Regions from separate parts of the Arsenophonus apicola genome, predicted to be linked through region 2. Evidence: predicted binding sites of a transcription regulator. Region 2 holds the regulator's gene; the other holds the start of a gene.
The links. Region 2 encodes ArgR, which controls arginine synthesis, uptake and breakdown. Its sites were predicted from a motif close to ANTGAATAAAAATACANT; they were not measured.
Positions count from the first base shown of each region.

Region 1: the regulator ArgR is predicted to act here: its motif matches at 1,559-1,576, upstream of argE (acetylornithine deacetylase).

Region 1 is NZ_CP084222.1:191,383-198,984, forward strand. It holds gene glnA (glutamate--ammonia ligase) at 1-96, opposite strand, end outside; gene argE (acetylornithine deacetylase) at 342-1,514, opposite strand; gene oxyR (DNA-binding transcriptional regulator OxyR) at 2,138-3,040, shown strand; gene sthA (Si-specific NAD(P)(+) transhydrogenase) at 3,076-4,473, opposite strand; gene fabR (HTH-type transcriptional repressor FabR) at 4,695-5,327, shown strand; gene trmA (tRNA (uridine(54)-C5)-methyltransferase TrmA) at 5,546-6,649, opposite strand; gene murI (glutamate racemase) at 6,989-7,602, shown strand, end outside.
Region 2 is NZ_CP084222.1:302,023-309,624, reverse strand. It holds gene rplU (50S ribosomal protein L21) at 1-177, opposite strand, end outside; gene ispB (octaprenyl diphosphate synthase) at 453-1,424, shown strand; gene LDL57_RS01295 (DNA-binding protein) at 1,446-1,838, opposite strand; gene LDL57_RS01290 (helix-turn-helix domain-containing protein) at 2,407-2,682, shown strand; gene mdh (malate dehydrogenase) at 2,741-3,679, opposite strand; gene argR (transcriptional regulator ArgR) at 4,099-4,569, shown strand; gene fbp (class 1 fructose-bisphosphatase) at 4,739-5,746, shown strand; gene ppa (inorganic diphosphatase) at 5,898-6,428, shown strand; gene LDL57_RS01265 (gamma-glutamylcyclotransferase family protein) at 6,490-6,840, opposite strand; gene tamB (autotransporter assembly complex protein TamB) at 6,843-7,602, opposite strand, start outside.

The DNA of each region.
Region 1 (7,602 bases), 110 kb from region 2:
GATATGTTGCTCTTTACCTCTGGTATCGGTAAAGCGTAGATCAATATATTTAACATGCTGCTCTTTTATCATGGATAAAACATGCTCAACAGACATAAAGCTTCTCCTGATTGGATCCTGTTTTGAACGATAGCGCCAAAAAGTTTTATTAAAATTGGTTAATTATTTATTAAGCGAAAATCATGCCAAATTATTTATAACCTAGAATAAATGCTTTTTGAATGATTTATTAATAAATAATCATAAATTCAATAGTAATTTGCACTATTTAAGTGCATTTAAGGTACTTTAAAAGCACAATAATGGTGCAATCAACAAGAGGAACACTGAGATTATTTTCTTTAATTTCCTATTTGTCGGTTATTTTTTAAACAAAAATGGGATATCATTTGTGATAGTAATGCAATTGTCGGTTTAATATATTTAATTTCAATAAATTCATCAGGTTGATGCGCTTGCTCTATCGAACCAGGCCCTAATATTAATGTTGGACAGCGTGTTTGAATAAAAGGCGCTTCGGTGCAGTAATTAACGTTTTGCGCTTTCTGATTTAATAAATTTTCAATTATTTTCACCATCTTATGATTGATTGGGCATTCAAAACCTGGAATTGGAGGATGTAGTTCCTTGATAATTAAGCGATCTGGCCAACGATGCTTAATTGGTTTAAGTGCGGCCTGCAACAATTCATCCAAATTTTGTAGTGACAGACCAGGTAGTGGGCGTATATCGATGTGTAATTCACAACAGCCACAAATTCGATTCACTGCATCCCCGCCATGAATATGTCCAAAATTCATTGTTGGATAGGGAATAACAAATGCCTCGTGGTGATAATCAGTTTTTAATCTATTTCTCAGTAAGATTAACTGACTAATGGTTTCATGCATCAATTCAATTGCATTAACACCCTGCGCAGGATCACTAGAATGGCCTGATTGGCCAATAATACGAATGGCATTGGCAATATGCCCCTTATGAGCGCGAATGGGTCGCAGTGAAGTTGGCTCGCCAATAATCGCCAATTCAGGTTGAATTTCAGCAGTTGTGGCAAAATAACGCGCGCCGGCCATGGTGGTTTCTTCATCAGCAGTTGCCAAAATATAGATAGGATGCTGTAACTGATGAATATCAATATTGCGTAAGGCATCAATAATAAAAGCGAAAAATCCTTTCATATCCGCGCTGCCTAAACCATATAACTTATTGCTATATTCCGTTAATTGGAAAGGATCTTTTGTCCAGCGGCCATCATCATAAGGAACCGTATCAGTATGCCCACAGAGTAGTAATCCCCCCTCTCCTTGGCCAAAAGTAGCCAGTAAATTGAATTTATGCCGGGTTTCTGGCACAGGTTGAATGGTTATTTTTCCACCTAGCGTTGTTAGCCATTCTGCTAGTAGATTAATTAATGCTTTATTACTTTGATCGCGTCTTGCATCGACAGAACTAATTGATGGTATAGCAATTAATTGACGGTATAACTCGATAAATGTTGGGAGTTTCGCTTTCACGGCAGCCAGCCTTAATGACTAAAATTTCAATACTCATACATTTCTTTGAATAAAAATACAGTAATCAATGTTAGTTCAGTGTACAAGAATTATTAAGCAGAATATTAATGATACTAATTTTTTCTTTAATCAATAACCACCATATGGAACAGGATAAAGGAAAATTGATACTGTAAAGGAGCGTTGATTAATATTTTTTGCTCTAAAGATTTTATTTAAGGATAGAAAATATTTGCTATAACATATTAATATTTATGATAAAATAGTTATCGTAATAAGTCGATTTAAATTAAGCTATGACCACTAATTTGAGCATAAAAGTTCAGAAAAGTCTTTATCGGTGATGTCTACAATTGATGCTTAGTGAGCCTGACTATTTTGTAACTTTGAAGTTGAAGCTGTGGTTTATGGTCGTAAGTTAGTTATGCCATTTTAGCTACTTAGTAAAATCAGTCATTGGCGATAAACAACTCGCCGTGCAAGCGTTTAATTTCATCATTTTTGTCTATGAATTATAAAAATAAATTTTATTGCTGAATTTTTTCGTTGATAGGAAAATTGGATCCATTATGATGAATGGATAGGTTGATTCTATCAAATTTCTATTTAGGGAAGGAGTAGGCATGAATATTCGTGATTTGGAGTACCTTGTTGCATTAGCTGAGCATAAACATTTTCGGCGTGCTGCAGATGCCTGCCATGTTAGTCAACCAACCCTAAGCGGTCAAATTCGTAAATTAGAAGACGATTTAGGGGTTATGTTGTTAGAACGAACAAGCCGAAAGGTTCTGTTTACTCAGCAGGGATTATTGTTAGTTGAACAAGCTAGAACAGTATTGCGAGAAGTTAAGATATTGCAGGAAATGGCTTCCTTGCAAGGTGAAAGCATGTCAGGCCCTTTACACATAGGATTAATTCCTACCATCGGCCCTTATCTTTTGCCTCACATTATTCCAGAGTTACACCGTTTATTTCCTAAATTGGAAATGTATTTACATGAAGCACAAACACACCATCTGTTAGCGCAATTAAATAATGGCAAACTGGATTGTGCTATATTAGCGCAAGTGAAAGAAACCGAAGCTTTTATTGAAATTCCTCTCTATGAGGAACCTATGCGATTAGCCATTTATGAAGGGCATCCATGGTTCAATCGTAAAGAAATTGAAATGCACGAGCTTGTCGGGCAGAAATTACTTATGTTGGAAGATGGTCACTGTTTGCGTGATCAAGCGATGGGATATTGTTTTCAGGTTGGAGCCAAAGATGATACCCACTTTCGTGCCACCAGTTTGGAGACATTACGTAACATGGTGGCAGCCGGCAGTGGTATCACACTCTTGCCAGATTTATCTGTACCGAAAGAGATAAAACGTGATGGCGTCTACTATCTTGATTGTATTAACCCTGTTCCTTCACGTTCGGTTGTTTTAGTTTATCGTCCTGGTTCACCACTTAGAAGTTGTCATGAACAATTTGCTGAGGCAATACGTAAACAAATGCAGCGATACTATAGTAAAAATTAATTGTTTACTTACTACTAATATTGGGAGCTATTTGTTTAAAACAGACGGTTTAAGCCATTTAGCGCGGCAACCCGAAATGCTTCAGCCATAGTTGGATAATTGAAGGTAGTATTAACGAAATATTCAATAGTATTACCTTCACCTTTTTGCTCCATAATAGCCTGTCCAATATGAATAATTTCTGCTGCACGCTCACCAAAGCAGTGAATACCTAGAATTTTTAATGTTTCGCCATGAAATAGAATTTTTAAACTGCCTACATTCATCCCTGCTATCTGTGCTCTGGCTAAGTGTTTAAATTGAGCGCGCCCGACTTCATATGGGATTTTCATGGCAGTCAATTGTTGTTCTGTTTTACCGACAGAACTAATTTCTGGAATGGTGTAGATGCCAGTTGGAATATCCTCAATTAAATGGGTATCGCCGTGACCCGTTGTTATTGCACGGGCAGCGAGACGACCTTGATCATAAGCTGCTGAAGCTAGGCTGGGATAACCAATAACATCGCCGACCGCATAGATATTTTCATTGTGAGTACGATAGGTAGCGTCAACTTTAATCAGACCTCGATTATCAATAGGAATAGCGATATTTTCTAAATTTAGATTATCGGTATTTCCGGTACGGCCATTGGCATATAATAGACAATCGGCTTTGACCTTTTTACCTGATTTCAGATGGATAATTACGCCATCATCGGTTCCCTCGATTTTTTCATATTCTTCATTATGGCGAATAACAACCCCATTATTCCAAAAATGGTATGATAAAGCATCTGACATTTCTTGATCTAGAAACGATAGAAGGTGATCACGGGTATTAATAAGATCAACTTTTACCCCTAACCCTCTAAAAATTGAAGCATATTCACAACCAATTACCCCTGCTCCATAAATGATAACATGACGGGGTTCATGATTGAGTGTTAAAATTGAATCGCTATTGTAAATGCGTGAATGCTGAAAATCGACATCGGGGGGACAGTAAGGACGAGAGCCAGTTGCGATAATAATTTTTTCAGCATATAGCGTATCGTCGGTACCATCATTATAAAGAACTTTTACGGTATGTTCGTCAATGAAAGAGGCTTCACCAGCAAACATATTACAACCGTTTCGTTCGTAAAATCCTTGTCGCATATGTGTTTGTTGATTGATTACAGTTTCGGCTTGTTTAAGAATGTCGGAGAAAGAAGAGCGTAAAAGTCGGGACTTATCGCTATATAATGGATTTTGATTAAATTCGATAATTCTGCTGACTGCATGCCGAAGCGCTTTAGAGGGAATGGTTCCCCAGTGGGTACAACCACCGCCAATCTTATTATAACGTTCAATGACTGCAACTTTTTTCCCTTGTTTTACCAACCCCATTGCTGCACCTTCTCCCCCGGGGCCGGAACCAATAACGATAGTATCAAATTGAATCTGTGGCATTCGGTATAACCTATTATTATGTAAATACAAATAAACAACTCACTTTAACATTATCTTCTTTAATCAAGCTTAAATATAAGATTTAGGCTCTACATTTTAATAAACAAACAGAAATTCCTTATATACTAGTTAAACTTAAGGACACTGCAAATCCGTTAAATTTTGGTATAGTGGTCTAGTTGCATTATTATCGAAGAGGTATATTAATTACTGTGAGTAATATTACAGGCATTAGAGCAAAGCAGAAAGAAAAAACGCGTCGTTCTCTGGTAGAAGCGGCTTTTAGTCAATTGAGTGCTGAGCGTAGCTTTACTAGTCTCAGCTTACGTGAAGTTGCTCGAGAAGCGGGTATTGCACCGACTTCTTTTTATCGACATTTTCGTGATGTTGATGAATTAGGATTGACTATGGTTGATGAAAGCGGGCTTATGCTCCGTCAATTAATGCGTCAAGCTCGACAGCGTATTGCAAAAGGTGGCAGTGTCATTCGAACATCTGTTGCTACTTTTATGGAATTTATTGGTAATAATCCGAATGCCTTTCGGTTATTGCTGCGTGAACGTTCCGGCACATCGGCTGAGTTTCGTGCTGCCGTTGCCAGAGAAATTCAGCATTTTATTGCTGAATTGGCCGATTACCTGCAACAGGAAAGTAATATGCCTCGGTATTTTACTGAAATACAAGCAGAAGCCATGGTGACTATTGTATTTAGTGCGGGGGCAGAAGCATTAGATATTGATCAGGAAAAAAGGCAACTTTTGGAAGAGCGATTAGTATTACAACTTAGAATGATCGCTAGGGGAGCCTATTATTGGTATCGTCGTGAACAGGAAAAACATAATATCAAATTATAAATAATTTTTTGCAGTAAACTCCAAATTGCAACTATTTATTATTAATATCTCCTATATTAGCTTTTTAAATGACTTTTAATAATATTAGTGTTAGAGAAATATTATCAATATTATTTAATATTTATTCTTACAGTAAAATAATATTATCCATCGTTAATGAGTCACTTTACCGTTATGACTTATAAAACGCCATATTTTTAATGGCGTTTTTATTTCATTTAATTGTCTGTATTCTCAAGTAAAACACCACACTCAATATGGTGGGTATAAGGGAATTGATCGAATAATGCTACTCGATGAATTTTATGGGTTTTATTAAGTATATTTAGATTGTGACAAAGTGTATTAGGATTACAGGATATATAAAGAATACGTGGATATTTTTGTACTAATTCAAGCGTTTTTTCATCTAAACCACAGCGAGGTGGATCAATTAAAATAGTTTCACATTTATAACTCGTTAAATCAATATCTCCAAGGCGTTTAAACTGACGTTCACCTTGTATTGCTTGGGTGAAATCTTCTGCCGACATTCGGATAATTTTTACATTATTAATTTTATTAGCTTCAATATTATATTGAGCGGCAGCTACTGATGGTTTTGCGATCTCGGTTGCCAGTACACGATTAAAATTTTGCGCTAGTGCGATAGAAAAATTACCGTTTCCACAATAAAGCTCAAGTAAATCTCCTCTTGCGTTTTTAGTACAATCAATTGCCCATTCTAACATTTTGATATTTATTCCGGCATTGGGTTGGGTAAAACTATTTTCAATTTGCCGATAGATAATTGATTTACCTGCAATAGGTAATACCTCATCAATATGATCCTGTTCTAATATAATTTTTGTTTTTGCTGCACGTCCAATAAGCTGTATATCAAAACCTTGACTAATTAAAGCAATACGTAACTGTTTAGCTTGCTCAATCCATTCCTCATTCAATTTTTTGTGGTAAATTAATGAAACAATGATCTTATTACTTAATGTTGATAAATAATCTACTTGGAAGAGTTTATAACGTAAAAGTGGTTTAGCTTTAATTAATGGAATTAAAGCAACCATCATTTGATTAATTAATTTACAAGCGACAGGTAATTGATCAATTCTTATACGTTGTTTAGTCGTTTGATCAAACATTATATGAAATAAATCTTGTCCTTCATGCCAAAGACGAAATTCAGCGCGCATTCTATAGTGGGAAAAATCAGAACGAAAAATTTCTGGTTTAGGTGCATTAAAAGGCAGCATAATACTGTTTAAATATTTGATTTTTTCAGTTAACTGCGAGTTGTATTGGGTAATTGACAAATTATTTAGCATGTATTCAGATTCATATTGATAAAAAATTTTCTATCGTAAGATTGTAGGGAAAGAGAAATAGATGTCTAGCTTTGCTGCACGATTTATGGTTTGTAATTAAAATAGTTTTTCTAAAGCTTACTTTTCAATATTGCTACTAAGAGCCGTAAAATTTTAGGCCATCGATATTGGACAGTAATGCAAAAATAAAAATAAGTTATAATATTGTCTTAAAACAAGGGGACAGTTATTACAGCTGTACATGGATTTATTCAATCTAGTATTACTGTATAATTATTCACGACTATTTTTACTAACAATTCTCTTATCGGTATATTGTTCATTATTGTGATGAAATGAATGAAAAATGAAATAAAAAAAGTAACCTCTGCTCAATTGAAAACAGCTCGACCAACTATTCTAATTTTTGATTCTGGGGTTGGTGGGTTATCTGTTTACCGTGAAGTTAGACAGTTATTGCCAGATCTACACTATATTTATGCTTTTGATAATGATGCTTTTCCCTATGGAGAAAAGAGCGCCGAATTTATTATTGAACGTATTATCCGCTTCATCGATCAAATTCAACAAAAACACGCATTGGCAATAGCAATTATTGCTTGTAATACGGCAAGTACGGTCAGTCTGCCTGCTTTAAGAGCGCATTTTCAATTTCCAATTATAGGTGTTGTTCCCGCCATAAAACCCGCAACTAAATTAACACGTAATGGTATTATTGGATTATTAGCAACCAAGGCAACTGTTAGTGGAAACTATACTAGAGAGCTAATCGACCGATTTGCTATTGATTGTAAAGTTGAGATGATTGCTTCATCAGAATTAGTCGAATTAGCAGAAAAAAAACTTCATGGTCATATAATCTCAAAAGAAACGCTAGTACGTATTGTAAAACCGTGGTTAAAAATGAAAGAACCCCCTGACACTATTGTACTCGGTTGTACACATTTCCCTTT
Region 2 (7,602 bases):
AACTTTGATGCCTTCAACGACAGGCGCACCGATTTTAATATCATCACCGTCGGCGATCATCAATACTTGATCGAACTCAACAGTTTCACCTGTCGCAATGTCTAGCTTTTCCAGGCGAACTGTTTGGCCTTCGCTGACTCGGTGTTGTTTACCACCACTTTGGAAAACCGCGTACATATAAACTCCGCTTAACACACTCCCTTAGCATATTTGATTCAGAGTGCGTTTTATAAATATTCACAATAGGGCGCGAATTCTACGCAAAAAAGCATCAGAAGACAAGCCTAGAATTCAATCTAATAATAAAAAATCTACTTTATAAAGTGTATTTATTCTGTAGCCGTTCATTTGCAATTAATTTTACAGTACAATCGGTGACAGATTAACAGTACAAGATCACATGACTAAATATTATGTTTAGGTAAAACCAAATTGATGTAAGAATTTATAAAATGAATTTAGAATCAATTATCAATCTAACCGCAAAAGACATGGAAGCGGTTAATAAAGCAATCTTGAATCAATTAAATTCAGATGTCTACCTCATTAATCAACTAGGTCACTATATTATCAGTGGTGGCGGAAAAAAAATTCGGCCTATGATTGCTATTCTGGTTGGAAGAGCGCTAGGTTATCAAGGCGAAAAGCACATTAATGTAGCAGCATTGGTTGAATTTATTCATACCGCAACATTACTACATGATGATGTTGTTGATGAGTCAACCTTGCGGCGCGGGAAAAAAACAGCAAATTCTGTTTTCGGTAATGCCGCCAGTGTATTAGTAGGAGACTTTATTTATACCCGCTCATTTCAAATGATGACAGCACTTGATTCAATGCCTGTTTTAAAACTGATGTCTGATGCAACAAATGTCATTGCAGAAGGTGAAGTTTCACAACTAATCAATTGTAATAATCCAGACATCACCGAAAGCATCTATATGCAAGTAATATATAGTAAAACTGCACGCCTATTTGAAGCTGCGACACATGCATCAGCGATTGTATCTGGTGCCAATGAGACCCAGCAACAAGCCTTACGAGATTATGGTCGTTTTCTTGGTACGGCCTTCCAACTGATTGATGATCTTCTAGATTATGACGCGGATAGTACCACTATTGGCAAAAATATCGGCGATGATTTAAATGAGGGAAAGTTAACATTACCGCTACTTCATGCAATGAAAAAAGGCACCGCAGAAGAATCCGCACTTATTCGTAACGCAATAGAAAAAGGTAATGGGCGCCATTTACTTAGTACTATATTAATTACCATGAAACGCTGTGGCTCTCTTGAATATACCCGTGACCGAGCTAGAGAGGAAGCCGATAAAGCAATTAAAACGCTAGATATCTTACCTGACACATCTTATAAGGATGCTCTGATCAGCTTGGCTTGCATTTCCGTGCAACGCCCCTCGTGACAAAAACTTCTTTGGAACAGCTCATCCTGTTCCAGAGTTATCTTCTTCCACTAATATCGCTTCACAACAATTGATATAACCAATTAACTTTTCCAATCCTTCCCGTAAAATAAATTTAATAATTTTTTCACGCTCTTTTTTTGTTAATTGTTTATAAGCTTCGACCCAAATTAAAAAAGCATCTTGTCGTTTTCCTTTGCCGCGATAATCAATAGAGTTATCATTTAGCGATAATACATTAAATACATCTTCAGGCAGACTACTGACATGATATTCAACAGCTTTGCCTTGGACTCCACGTTTTCGACGTTGCTCCCAACCTTCCCTGCGAGCCATTAGGTTGATACCTTGTGGTGATGAAGGCAAACCAACCAATCCAGCGAGTTCTTTCGCGGTATACCATTCTTTTTTCATAATTTTCTCGCATCACTTTTGGTATTAATACATAACCTAATTCTGCAAATCTAATTGTTAAAAATGGTGGCCTTCTTGATTATTTTTTTCTTTTAAAACCCTCCAAATTTCTTAAACATAGAAAAATCATTGAATAAAATTGCAGGGTTATTTCTTTTTTTATCTCTTGCAAATATTGTTCTCCTTTTTACTATCATTATTAACTAATTTTTTTTCTATTAATATCGGACAAATTATTTTATAACTATTAATTTTAAGGAATTAATATGAATTAAAGATTTTTATTTTTTTCACTCTATTATACTGAATTAATATAACTAGAATTAATTATATACACTCCTAATAAATTGAAGAGAACCTCACTATATTTCTTAAAATATCTGTAAAATTTCTCTATTTTTTGCAATCAAGTTCAAAAAAGAGATTTTTAAGAAAAAAATAAGAAACTATTAAAGAAAAAAATGTTATTTTATTTCTAATAACAAGTTCTAGTTCGAAATACATGTGAGAACTATCTGTTATTTATACCACTAATACAGCAATATATTTAATAGAAAAAGGATTAAAAATGATTTCACAGAAATCTGATTGGCATCCTGCGGATATTATTGCAGCGCTAAGAAAACGCGGAACAACATTAGCAGCTATATCAAGACAAGCAGGTTTAAGCTCTTCTACCCTAGCCAATGCTTTATCTCGGCCCTGGCCAAAAGGAGAATGGATAATTGCAAACTTTTTAAACCTTCATCCCTCTGAAATATGGCCTAGCCGTTATTACGATTTCAATACAGGAGAATTATTAGAACGAAATATTCGTCAGCCTACTAATAAAAATAACGAATAAATTATAAAAAAACCGCAGACTCATATCTGCGGTTTATTATTTAATTAAGTTAATAATATTATTTATTAATAAAATCTTCGCCTAATTTAATATCTTTATTGAGTGTCTCTAACATATTTTCCAATTTATTTTTTTCAAAGGTATTCATAATATTTATAGGTAATCTTTCTTCAATACCATTTTTACCTAAACGTATTGGCTGAGCAAAAAAACGCGCATATTCACCATCACCTTCCACATATGCACATTCGATTATATTTTCTTTACCATTTAAAGCGTGTATTAATGATAAACCAAATCGTGCAGCGGCTTGTCCCATAGAAAGTGTTGCGGATCCACCACCGGCTTTTGCTTCTACAACTTCAGTTCCCGCATTTTGGATACGTTTAGTTAGCTCCTCAGCTTCCTGTTCGGTAAAGCTAACTGCTGGAATTTGAGAGAGTAGCGGTAGAATCGTTACGCCAGAATGACCTCCAATAACCGTCACTTCAATTTCTTGCGGTTTTTTACCTTTTAATTCAGCAACAAAAGTGTTAGAACGGATAATATCTAAGGTTGTTACACCAAATAGTCGATTTCTATCATACACACCGGTCTTTTTTAATACCTCTGCTGCTATCGGAACCGTGGTATTGACCGGATTAGTAATAATACCAATTAACGCCTTTGGACAGCTCTGAGCAACTTTTTCAATCAGACTACGTACGATACCGGCATTTATATTAAACAAATCTGAACGATCCATTCCCGGTTTCCTGGCAACACCTGCCGAAATTAATACTACATCAGCACCGTCAAGTGCAGGTGTTGGATCTTCACCAGCAAAACCAATTACTTTTACATCCGTTGGAATATGGCTTAAATCTTTGGCAACACCAGGGGTCACAGGAGCAATATCATAAAGAGAAAGCTCTGAGCCTGATGGAAGCTGGTTTTTAAGAAGAAGTGCAAGCGCTTGACCAATACCACCTGCTGCCCCAAGAATAGCTAATTTCATGCTGATACTCCTTTAAATGATGACACTTCGAAATAGCTTAAAACTTTCAATCTATTACATACATTATTCATATGACAGTCTATTAATTACGATTAATTGTTGTTAATAGATAAGTCCGATAAATTTTTTGCTTTCATTTTAAATAAAATCCTTATCGACTAATGCGATAAGGGGCACTTTTTTAATATTGATTAGGTAGCAGCATAAGGTAGAGTCACAAAGGTTATTTTTACAATTAACATTATTTTTTAAACAAAAATTTATCTTCAATTTCCACAAAACAGACAAATAACTAACAAATAATTTCTATTATTGCTTTTTTTATTATTTTCATAGCACTATGGCTAGACTCCTTGTTGCATAAAAATTCACCTTTATACATAATATCGCTCTACTTAACGTCTTGAAAAAGGTGATTTATGTATGCTTCTTCTAAACAAGAAGATCTCGTGAAAGCTTTTAAAGCGCTGCTCAAAGAAGAAAAATTTAGTTCACAAAGTGAGATCGTTATAGCACTTCAAGAGCAAGGCTTTGAAAATATAAACCAATCAAAAATTTCTAGAATGCTGACTAAGTTTGGCGCAGTGCGTAACCGTAATGCGAAAATGGAAATGGTTTATTGCCTACCCGCTGAACTGGTTGTTCCTACAACAACTAGCCCACTAAAAAATTTGGTATTAGATGTTAATTACAATGAATCAATTGTGGTTATTCGTACTAGCCCTGGGGCTGCACAGCTGATTGCTCGTTTATTAGATTCTTTAGGAACTTCAGAAGGAATTTTAGGTAGTATCGCCGGCGATGATACCATTTTTTCTACTCCAACTCTGGGATTTTCCACCAAACGACTTTATGAAGCCATTTTGAATTTATTTGAACAAGAGTTGTAAAAATCACAGTTATCGCGCTGATCAGCGCGATAATATGAAATGAATCGTTATCTTGATTAACAAAAATAATCCAACTATTAATCTTGCCCTAATTTGGCTAAACTGCACGCACATAAGGAACTACAGTTCCTTAAAAAACCTCTATAAAATTTGACTCAGGACCTTGGTCATGAAAACATTAGACGAATTTATCGTTGAAAAACAACATGATTTTCCTCATGCTACTGGTGAACTTACTGCATTATTGTCAGCCATTAAATTAGGTGCAAAAATCATTCACCGCGATATTAATAAAGCCGGTTTGGTGGATATTTTAGGCGCAAGTGGTGCTTCTAATGTTCAAGGTGAAGTTCAAATGAAACTTGACCTCTACGCGAATGAAAAATTAAAAGCCGCTTTGAAAGCGCGAGGAGAGGTTGCTGGCATTGCCTCTGAAGAAGAAGACGAAATCGTTATTTTTGATGGTGATCGGGCAGAAAATGCCAAATATGTCGTATTAATGGATCCATTAGATGGTTCATCAAATATTGATGTAAATGTTTCGGTAGGAACTATTTTCTCTATTTATCGCCGCATTACACCGATTGGACAACCTGTTACCAAAGCAGATTTTTTACAACCGGGCCATCAACAAGTCGCAGCCGGCTACGTTGTATATGGCTCTTCAACCATGCTGGTCTATACAACCGGTTATGGTGTGCATGCCTTTACCTATGATCCTTCTCTGGGAGTTTTCTGTTTATCTCACGAAAAAGTGATGTTCCCGACCCAAGGCAACATGTATTCAATCAATGAAGGAAATTATAGTAAATTTCCATTAGGGGTAAAAAAATATATAAAATATTGCCAGGAGCAAGATCCCGCTACACTTCGCCCTTATACTACCCGTTATATTGGCTCTCTGGTGGCAGATTTTCATCGAAATTTACTAAAAGGTGGTATTTATATTTATCCAAGTACAGCAAGCCATCCTAAAGGTAAATTACGCTTACTATATGAATGCAATCCGATTGCCTTTTTAGCCGAACAGGCGGGAGGTAAAGCAAGTGATGGTAGTCATCGCATTTTAGATATTGTTCCAGAACAACTACATCAACGTGTACCATTCTTCGTTGGAACAAAATCTATGGTAGAGAAAGCCGAAAGCTTTATGCTTGAATTTTCAGTTAATGAATAACGTCCTATCGTACACAATAAAGGCAACCAATCTGGCCTTTATTGTTAAGCTTATTTTTATAATAAGATCCTATCTGATAGTGAGTTTTTCTTTCGTTTACGGCTATAATAACCGCTACTCAATTTATAGCTTTAAATAAAGGACATTTTTTATGAGCCTAAATAACGTACCGGCAGGGAAAGAACTGCCTGAAGATATCTATGTCATTATAGAAATTCCAGCCAATGCTGATCCGATAAAATATGAAGTAGATAAAAAATCCGGCGCCATCTTTGTCGATCGTTTTATGTCTACTGCTATGTTTTATCCCTGTAATTATGGTTATATCAACCATACTCTCTCCCTAGATGGCGATCCTGTTGATGTTTTAGTTCCAACACCTTATCCGCTACAACCAGGAGCAGTGATCCGTTGTCGCCCAATCGGTGTCTTAAAAATGACCGATGAATCCGGTGAAGATGCAAAATTAGTTGCTGTGCCTCATTCTAAATTGACTAAAGAATACGATCATATTAAGGATATTCACGATCTACCTGAATTATTACGTGCTCAAATTAAACATTTCTTTGAACACTATAAAGATTTAGAACAAGGCAAATGGGTAAAGGTGGAAGGTTGGGAAAATGTTGATGCGGCAAAAGCTGAAATTCTTTCTTCTTTTGAACGCGCAGCTAAAAAATAATCATCATATAGATTTAACAGATCCCCTTTATTATTAATAAATGGGATCTAGTTAGAAAAATTTATTTGCTTTTCCCATTACGTTTTAGCCAATCACCACTTTCAATTCGCCGTAAACCATCTACCGGAAGTTTATAAAGATAAATCCATGCATTACCATAAGGTGTCGATATCAACTCTCTTTCATAATCCTGGGAATTCCTTTTTAATTCATCAAGCTCAGTTAAAATTGAAGGTGTAATACGATAAACTTCACATTCTATCGTCCCTTTACCACGTATTACTGCAGGGTAATGACCTAAGTCATAAATTTCATAACCTTCCAACCGATACTCTCCTAATAGCTGAGCATAGGTCATCCAATGATGATTTCCCTGTTTACGTCTTAAACTACCATAAACAATTATACGCATAATTAAAACTCAAACTGATAAAGCAGATCTAGTGCCTGATCAACACCAGACACAGCTTCTAGATACAATTTTGGCATCAAACGATAGCGTAGCGTTAATGTAGCAAGAGAATTAAATATCCCGACACCATATTTAACTTGCAAATCATTAGTAATCTTTCCACTCACTACAACCTGAGATTTGTCACCAACTCCCTGAGTATCTAATGCTAAGTCGGAAACACCAAATGTTTCACCAATACTTCCCAATAATTTTCCACTTTTGGAAACTCCCATACTAATCAGCAAAGCAGCCATATGGGTACTATCTGCGCCACTACTATCTAACCCTTCACCTCTAAGTAAATAAGACAGCGCTTCCTGCTGCGATTTAACTGGCTCGGATAAAATCGTTGCTTTTGGTTTATCCGCCAAGCCGGTAACCCTGACACCCGCAATCACATTATCATTGGTACTCTCCGGATTACGGATCGCTTCTACATTTAAGAATGGCTGATCAACGGGGCCTGAAAATAAAATTTGTCCTTTCCGGACAATAAGATCTTGTCCATATGCATGAAATCGTCCTTCAGGAATATTAATCTGGCCATTTAAACCCAATCCTTGTTTATCTTGGATAACTTTTAATATTCCTGTTAATCGAGCTTTTAAACCAAATGCGTCCAGACGAACATCATTGCCAATTTTAATTTGTAGATTGGTTAAGATTGGTATTGATATACCTTTTTTCTCAATTGGCTGCAAATTTGCATCTAACATCACT